Linked DNA regions of Cohaesibacter gelatinilyticus. The protein of the gene in region 1 interacts with the protein of each later gene in a pairwise test. Links are inferred from orthologs where the notes say so. Each region holds a gene or a part of one and is shown on either strand. Other genes may lie near its edges.

Evidence for each region. The genes of interacting proteins can lie anywhere in the genome.
Region 2: the proteins of CRO57_RS09510 (region 1) and lpdA interact in binary tests that used the Escherichia coli proteins (3 or more experiments, as listed by UniProt). The link is inferred for Cohaesibacter gelatinilyticus from one-to-one orthologs.

What each region holds. Positions count from the first base shown.
Region 1 is NZ_OBEL01000001.1:2,087,931-2,093,231, forward strand. What follows is about bases 1,316-4,336. They hold CRO57_RS09510 (ATP-dependent helicase), read left to right. Parts: upstream 1,316-1,638; coding sequence 1,639-4,035; downstream 4,036-4,336. Other genes in these bases: CRO57_RS09505 (chloride channel protein), read left to right, coding at 1,316-1,458; CRO57_RS09515 (50S ribosomal protein L11 methyltransferase), read left to right, coding at 4,155-4,336. Also shown: more of CRO57_RS09505, read left to right, coding at 1-1,315; more of CRO57_RS09515, read left to right, coding at 4,337-5,027; CRO57_RS09520 (hypothetical protein), read right to left, coding at 5,188-5,301. UniProt on the Escherichia coli protein: A helicase with DNA-dependent ATPase activity. Unwinds DNA duplexes with 3'-5' polarity. Translocates on single-stranded DNA with 3'-5' polarity. Initiates unwinding more efficiently from a nicked substrate than double-stranded DNA.
Region 2 is NZ_OBEL01000009.1:67,848-70,993, reverse strand. Bases 170-3,146 are described here. They hold lpdA (dihydrolipoyl dehydrogenase), read left to right. Parts: upstream 170-772; coding sequence 773-2,521; downstream 2,522-3,146. Other genes in these bases: CRO57_RS23175 (2-oxo acid dehydrogenase subunit E2), read left to right, coding at 170-760. In the rest of the region: more of CRO57_RS23175, read left to right, coding at 1-169. UniProt on the Escherichia coli protein: Lipoamide dehydrogenase is a component of the glycine cleavage system as well as of the alpha-ketoacid dehydrogenase complexes.

The DNA.
Region 1 (5,301 bases):
TGGCTCGGCACCATAAGTGAAAGCATCGCCACCGCTGCCGATAACCAACCTTATTGGCTTATCCTGCTTGCTCCTACATTGGGTGGGCTCTTTGTCGGTCTGTTTCTCGAATATGTCCATCCGATCAAACGCGCTGAAGGTGTTGCCGATGTCATCGAGGCGCGTGCTCACGGTGGTTCCGGTCTGCGTTTCTGGCAAGGATTGGATAGCGCCGCCGTGACCATCGTCTCACTGGGCGCTGGTGCCAGTGCTGGTCGTGAAGGTCCAATGGTGCATCTGGGTGCCAGTCTTGCAAAAATCGTCTGCGAACTGTTCAGTCTGCCCTCAACTGCCCGCAAAACCTTGCTGGCCTGTGGCGTCGCCAGTGCAGTATCAGCCAGTTTTAATGCTCCCATCGCCGGCGTCCTGTTCGCCCATGAGGTCATTCTCGGCCATTATGCCATGACTGCCTTTGTGCCTATCGTTCTGGCGTCAGCCATGGGCACCTTGCTGTCCCGCCTTTATTTTGGCGATATAGCAGCCTTTGACATCCCGGCCTATCAGATCACATCCTATTGGGAACTCCCGGCGTTTGCTTTGCTCGGTATCACCTGTGCCGTCGTTGCTGTGTTGTTTCAATTTTCTCTGATGGGCACGGACTGGGTCGCCCGGCATGTAAAAATACCGCTGTTCCTGCGCCCAGTCATTGGTGGCTTTGTCATTGGCTGTATCGCTCTGGTGTTCCCGGAAGTTCTGGGGGTTGGCTATGAAGCAACCGACATGGCCCTGCACCAAAAGCTGCCCCTCGCCATGCTTTTCGCGCTGATCATTGCCAAGACAGCGGCAACAGCCATCACGCTCGCCTCGCGTTTCGGCGGGGGAATTTTCTCGCCTTCGCTCTATGTCGGCGCCATGACTGGCGGTGTCTTTGGCATCATCGCTGCGCAAGTCTTCCCGGAAATGGCATCAAGCCAGGGCCTCTATTCCATTCTTGGAATGGGAGCCGTGGCCGCTGCGGTTCTCGGCGCCCCTGTCTCCACCACAATGATCGTCTTTGAGCTCACCGGTGGATATGCGCTCTCCATCGCACTACTTATCACAGTCTCCATTGCCACAGGCCTGACATTGGCACTGCATGGGCGCTCCTATTTTCATTGGCAGCTGGAAATGCGCGGTGTCTTCTTACAGGAAGGTGATCACAAGTTCCTTGTTACCCATATCAAAGTGGCGCAATTCTATCATCCTTTGACAGAGGATGCTTTGGAAGAAGACCATCTACTTCCGGAAGATTCAGACACATTACGGTTGATGGATAATCTGGAAACAGCTTTGAAGGCCTTTGACGCCTGTGGTGGCGAACCAATCCCCGTCGCAGATCCTGATGATCCAACCAAAATACTTGGTTGGGCAAAGCAAGTTGATGCCCTTCGCTATTTCAACGACCTGTTGATCGACACCCATGCGCAAGAACACCGCTAAGACTGGAATGCCCACCAATGGCATTTGACTTCTATCGCCCCCTTTAAAAAAGGCTTAGAAAGTCCTGACAAAGCCATTATGTTGCTATAATGTTCTAGATCCAGATTCGAAATCTGGTTTATAAGGGCTTATGCCCTTCAATGCCATGCATAAACCGATCCAGTAGGACCCACTCACTCCATGTCTGACTTGTTTGCTTCACCACCGACACCCCCTACTCCGTCAGACGGTGAGCCTGATCATCAAAGCATTCGAGCACAATTGCAAAAGATGCGGCCCGTACCCTATATGGATGGCCTGAACCCGGAACAACGGGATGCGGTAGAAAGCATCGATGGGCCACTTCTGGTGCTGGCTGGCGCAGGTACAGGCAAGACCCGTGTTCTTACCACCCGCATCGGTCATATTCTGGCAACCCGCAGCGCCATGCCTTGGCAGATCCTCGCAGTGACCTTCACCAACAAGGCCGCCCGCGAAATGAAGGACCGCATCGGCAATCTCATCGGCGGCAATGTCGAGGGCATGCAATGGCTGGGCACCTTCCACTCGATTGGCGTGAAGATCCTGCGTCGACATGCGGAGTTGGTGGATCTGAAATCCAATTTCACCATCCTTGATACTGACGACCAACTTCGCCTGATGAAGCAGCTTATCCAAGCCCAAGGCCTGGACGAAAAGCGCTGGCCTGCGCGCCAACTGAACACTCTGATTGATGGCTGGAAGAACCGCGGCCTGACGCCACAACAAGTCCCACAAGACGAAGGCTATTATTTTGCCCAAGGCCATGGCGTCAAACTCTATACGGAATATCAGGCCCGCCTGAAAGTTCTCAATGCCTGTGATTTTGGAGATCTGCTTCTGGAATGCTTGCGGCTCTTCCGCGAAAACCCGGACATATTGGCCGATTATCACAAGCGCTTTCGCTATATTCTGGTGGACGAGTATCAAGACACCAATATCGCGCAATATCTCTGGCTGCGCCTGCTGGCCCAAGGCGGCAATAATATCTGCTGCGTTGGTGACGACGACCAATCCATCTATGGTTGGCGTGGCGCAGAAGTCGATAACATTCTGCGGTTCGAGGAAGATTTTCCCGGCGCCAAGGTCATTCGACTTGAACGCAATTATCGCTCCACGGTCCATATTCTTGCCGCAGCCTCTCATTTGATCACTTATAATGAAGGCCGTCTCGGTAAAACGCTTCATCCCCAAATCGAAGATGACGACGCGGAGAAGGTAACAGTCACATCAGCTTGGGACAGCGAGGAAGAAGCCCGCACCATCGGTGAGCAAATCGAAGATCTCCAGCGTGCCAAACATGATCTGAACGAAATTGCCATTCTCGTCCGTGCGTCATTCCAGATGCGCGAGTTCGAAGATCGCTTCATCACCATGGGGCTGAACTATCGCGTCATTGGCGGCCCGCGCTTCTATGAACGCGCCGAGATCCGTGATGCCCTCGCCTATTTCCGTTGCGTGGTACAACCTGCCGATGATCTGGCCTTTGAGCGTATCGTCAACACCCCGCGCCGCGGCCTGGGTGATGCAACACTCAAACAAGTTCACGATCACGCCCGAAGCCATGGTTTGCCTCTTACCGAAGCTGCAACTGATCTGGTTCAGACAGAAGAACTCAAACCGCGTCCGCGCAATTCGCTGAAGGGCGTGCTCGGCCAGTTTACCCATTGGCGCACCATGCTCGCTTCCATGAAGCATACCGAACTGGCTGAAATGATTTTGGATGAGTCCGGTTATACCGAGATGTGGCAGAAGGACAAAAGCGCTGATGCCCCTGGCCGCCTCGACAACTTGAAGGAACTCATCCGCTCCATGGAAGAGTTCGACAGCCTTCCAAGCTTCCTGGAACATATTGCGCTGGTCATGGATCGTGATTCTGCCCAAAGTAATGAAGCAGTCTCCATCATGACATTGCACTCAGCCAAGGGATTGGAATTTGACACCGTTTTCCTGCCAGGTTGGGAAGAAGGTCTTTTCCCTCATCAACGTGCTTTGGATGAATCCGGCACACGCGGTTTGGAAGAAGAACGCCGTCTTGCTTATGTGGGCATCACCCGTGCCAAGAAACGTGCCAAGATTTATGTGGCTTCCAATCGCCGCATTCATGGTCTTTGGCAGAGTTCCGTCCCATCGCGTTTTCTGGACGAACTGCCTCCCGCTCATGTGGACGTTGTGGAGAGCCAATCCACTTATGGCGGCTATGGCAATTCCGGTGTCGGTGGCTCCATCTATGGCAAAAGCCGCTTTGATAGCTCCGATCCGTTCGAGAACAATTACGATACTCCGGGCTGGAAACGCGCTCAAAACAACAAGGCCAAGAAAACCGGCAAGCCCAAGCAACGCTATGGAGGCGGACCTGCTTCCAGTGGCAAGGTGATTGATGGCGAACTGATCGCCAAAGGCACCTCAGATACACCATCTCTCTATTCAGTAGGTGAGCGTGTTTTCCATCAGAAATTCGGCTACGGGAATGTCAAATCCATCGAAGGTAACAAGTTGACAGTCGAGTTTTCTACCGGCACTAAGCGGGTGATTGACAGCTTTGTGGAACGTCATTGATTGGCGGAAACGCCAGCGGAACATCTTGTGATCTTGCCTTTACCTCCAAGAGCCGCTATCGAAGCACAAAATTGGCATCGAGTTGCCATAGCGTTATACGTCAAGCGAAAGACTGACACATGTCCCACTATCTCTATGCCGAAGGCCCTGCCGATCAGGTCCAGAATGCCGCCCGGCATCTTGAAGTCCTGTTCGAAGAAGACGGCTTTGCCATTTCCAATTTCGAGATTGATGAAGACGCCAAAGTCTGGGCCTTGTCCCTCTATCCAGCTGAGGAAATTGCCGACGAAGCCCTTTCCCGAGCACTGGACAATCTGAAGACTCAGGACATCTCGCTACCATTGGAAAAGGTAACTCTGCCAGACGAAGATTGGGTAAGCAAAAGCCTGGAAGGCCTGGTGCCAGTTGAAGCAGGCCGTTTTGTTATTCATGGCTCCCATGATGTTGGCATGAACACCAAAGGCCGCATTCCTGTACAGATCAATGCTGGTCAAGCATTCGGCACTGGCCACCATGGCACCACAGCAGGCTGCCTGAAGGTCTTGAGTGAAGAGCTGAAGCAAATTCAACCTGAACGCATTCTGGATCTCGGCACAGGCTCAGCTGTCCTTGCCATTGCGCTTGCAAAATTGCTCAAGCAGACCATTGTGGCAACCGACATTGACCCGATTTCCGTTGAAACCAGCCGCGACAACGTCCGAATCAATGAGGTGCATCCATATGTGAAACTTGCTTGTGCTTCCGGCTTCAGCCATCCCATTTTCAAGGAAGAAGGCCCGTTCGATCTGATCGTTGCCAATATTCTGGCCGGACCACTTTGTGACATGGCCAAGGATGTAGCCGCCAACACCATGCTGGGTGGCCGCATTGTGCTTTCAGGTTTGTTGCCTCACCAGAAAGCCAAGGTCGTTGCAGCCTATCGTCAACAAGGCTTCCATCTGCTGCGCGCTGTAGAAGAAGATGGCTGGCTGGTTCTGGTCCTGCAGAGCTGATCATACAGTTTCTGATCAGGCATACCCTAGAAGCATATTGCCCAAAAGTGTGCGCGGTTTGCGGGCATATGCTCTAGATACAAAGAAAGCGGGCCAAGGCCCGCTTTACTTTTTCTCAGTCGCAAGACTGATGAATCCAAACCAAGTCAAGTTCCAGAACTTAGAATGGCAGATATTTTGCGTCTTTGGACTTCACTTCGTCCGCATCAAAACCACCAGCAGAAAGCAGGCTACGGTCAGCATTGCGGATGTAAGCTTGAACATAACGACGAGC
Region 2 (3,146 bases), on another replicon or contig:
CTCACCAACAAATGCCGGCCCCGGACTTGGTCTGGAATTGCCGGACTGGCCTTCTGTCGACTATGCCAAATTTGGTCCGGTGTCCCGTCAGAAACTCTCGCGTATTGCGAAGATATCCGGTCCAAGCCTTGCGCGCAATTCCGTGATCATTCCTCACGTGACGAATTTTGAGAGCGCCGACATTACCGATTTGGAAGCCTTCCGCAAGCAGGTAAATTCGGAAGCAAAAGAAGGCGTGAAGATGACAATTCTGGCCTTCGTGGTAAAAGCCGTTGTCGCAGCTCTAAAAGAGTATCCGAAATTCAATAGTTCATTGGATGGTGATGAGCTGGTGATGAAGGAATATTATCATATCGGTGTAGCCGCTGATACGCCTGATGGTTTGGTGGTTCCTGTTGTTAAGGATGCCGATCAAAAGAGTTTGAAAGAGATCGCGGCGGAAATGGGTTCTCTTGCTGGTCAAGCGCGTGAAGGCAAACTCAAACCAATTGATATGCAAGGTGGCACCTTTACAATCTCTTCCCTTGGTGGAATCGGTGGTGAAAATTTTACCCCAATCATCAATGCACCGGAAGTGGCCATCTTGGGTATGGTGCGCTCAGCAGTGAAACCAGTATGGGATGGAGAGACCTTCCAGCCCCGGCTGATTCAACCAATGAGTCTGAGCTGGGATCACCGTGTGGTTGATGGTGTTGCAGCAGCCCGTTTCCTCAAAACTGTACAGACGATCCTTCAGGATTTCCGTCGAATTAACCTGTGATTGGAGGAAACCATGACAGTTAAGGTTGAGATTCCGGATATTGGCGATTTTTCTAATGTCCCTGTCATTGAGCTCAATGTCTCACAGGGTGACGTCGTTGAGATTGATGAACCTCTTTTGATGCTAGAAAGCGATAAGGCAACTTTGGAAGTCCCGGCACCAATTGCGGGCAAAGTTACCGAAATTTTGGTTGCAGAGGGAGACCTTGTGAGCAAGGGCTCTGCGATCATGATGCTTGAGGCAGCAAAGCCAACGGAAAATGAAGCTGCTACGCAAGAAGCATCCTTGCTCTCTCAAGGGGTAGAACCAAATATTGCTTCTGATCCGGTTGGCACTGTTCCATCCGAGAAAATGGCGGATTTGCCTCGGAGTGACCTCCATGCTGATACGGTTGTCGTGGGAGCTGGTCCCGGTGGCTATAGTGCAGCATTTCGTGCTGCGGATCTGGGGCAATCAGTCATTTTGATCGACAATGGTGACACTTTGGGCGGCGTTTGTCTCAATGTCGGCTGTATTCCCTCCAAAGCATTGCTGCATATCGCAAAGGTTATGGATGAGGCAGAAGAGGTTTCGGCGCATGGTGTAGACTATGGCACACCGAGTTTTAATCTCGATAAGGTTCGAGATTGGAAAAAAAGTGTGGTTTCTCGCTTGACCGGGGGCCTGAAAGGTCTCGCCAGAAAGCGTAAGGTCACGACTATTCAGGGATTTGGTACCTTTGGCGGTCCCAATCAGTTTGTTGTTTCAACTGCTGAAGGAAAGAAGACTGTATCATTCCAAAATGCGATTATTGCTGTCGGTTCCTCTCCTGTTAAATTGCCGTTCATTCCAGAAGACCCACGTGTGATTGATAGTACAGGCGCTTTGGAGCTGGAGGATATTCCAAAGCGTTTGCTGGTTCTGGGTGGCGGAATTATCGGAATGGAGCTGGGGCAAGTGTATCAGCGTTTTGGTTCACAAGTTTCCGTTGTAGAAATGATGCCACAAATCATTCCAGGAGCGGACAAGGATGTGATTGCTCCCTTGATGAAACGGGCTTCCTCCCGTTTCAAGGAAATCATGCTCCAAACGCAGGTAACTGCGGTTGAGGCAGCTGCAGATGGTCTTATCGTAACCTTCAAAAAAGGCGAGGAAACCCGTAGGGAGGCCTATGACAAGATTCTGGTCGCCGTCGGGCGCGCGCCAAATGGCAAAAAAATAGCAGCTGAAACTGCTGGAGTTGCTGTTGATGAGCGTGGGTTTATCAAGGTTGACAGGCAGATGCGAACAAATATTCCGCATATTTTAGCCATTGGTGATGTTGTCGGGCAGCCAATGCTTGCCCATAAGGCTGTTCATGAGGCACATATTGCTGCGGAGGTCATAGCAGGCCATAAGGCAGCCTTTGATGCTGCAGTGATACCCTCAGTTGCCTATACCGATCCTGAAGTTGCTTGGGTCGGTTTGACGGAAAATGAAGCAAAAGAGCAAGGGATCATTGTCAAGAAAGCTGTGTTTCCCTGGATGGCGTCTGGCCGTTCTCTCGCAATGGGCCGTGACGATGGGCTGACAAAGTTGCTCTTTGACCCAAAAACCAAACGGATTCTTGGTGCAGGAATTGTAGGGCAGAATGCTGGAGATCTGATTGCAGAGGTTGCCTTGGCAATCGAGTTGGGAGCCGATGCAGAGGATATTGCACTGACAATTCATCCTCACCCGACTCTCTCGGAATCCGTCGGCCTCGCCGCAGAAGTCTTTGAAGGCACAATTACGGATTTGTGACCAAGGTTAAACGCTCACAAAAGAACCGGTCTGCTGCCGATTGGCCGCAGACCGGTAATCAATGAGCATGTTTTTCATATAATATTACCTCTTTGGTCCCTTCCCAAAAATCAATTTACCCTTTCGCATCGACCTTCATCCTGATTATAGGCCAACGCCAGACGGCTATTTGGTTTACGAATGCCTGGTCGTTTTCGCGATCTGCAAATGCAGATATATCGACGATCGAGAAATATATTAAAAATTATTATATCGATTTATTACTTCTATAATAAGTAATTTTACTGCGACATATTTTCTTTATATTCAATTTTTATTTTGATTTGGCATCTTCTGCTAATATAGCGCTTCCGAATTACGCAATTAGCAAGCACCTGCCAATGAAATTCTGACATAATAATAAGCGACATAAATAAGGAAATAATGTCATGTGTTGGAAAATCAAAGAAATCATCAATAATAAAAAACCGGCAATAACCCAGCATCCATACCCATTGCTTTGTTACATCTAGGTAAAACCCAAAATTATTAGACAAAACATAATATCTAATAATTGGATGAACATCTAAAGCGAAAGATAGACGGCCAAATTAAGTATAGTCATGCCTGCGATGGAATTATACTT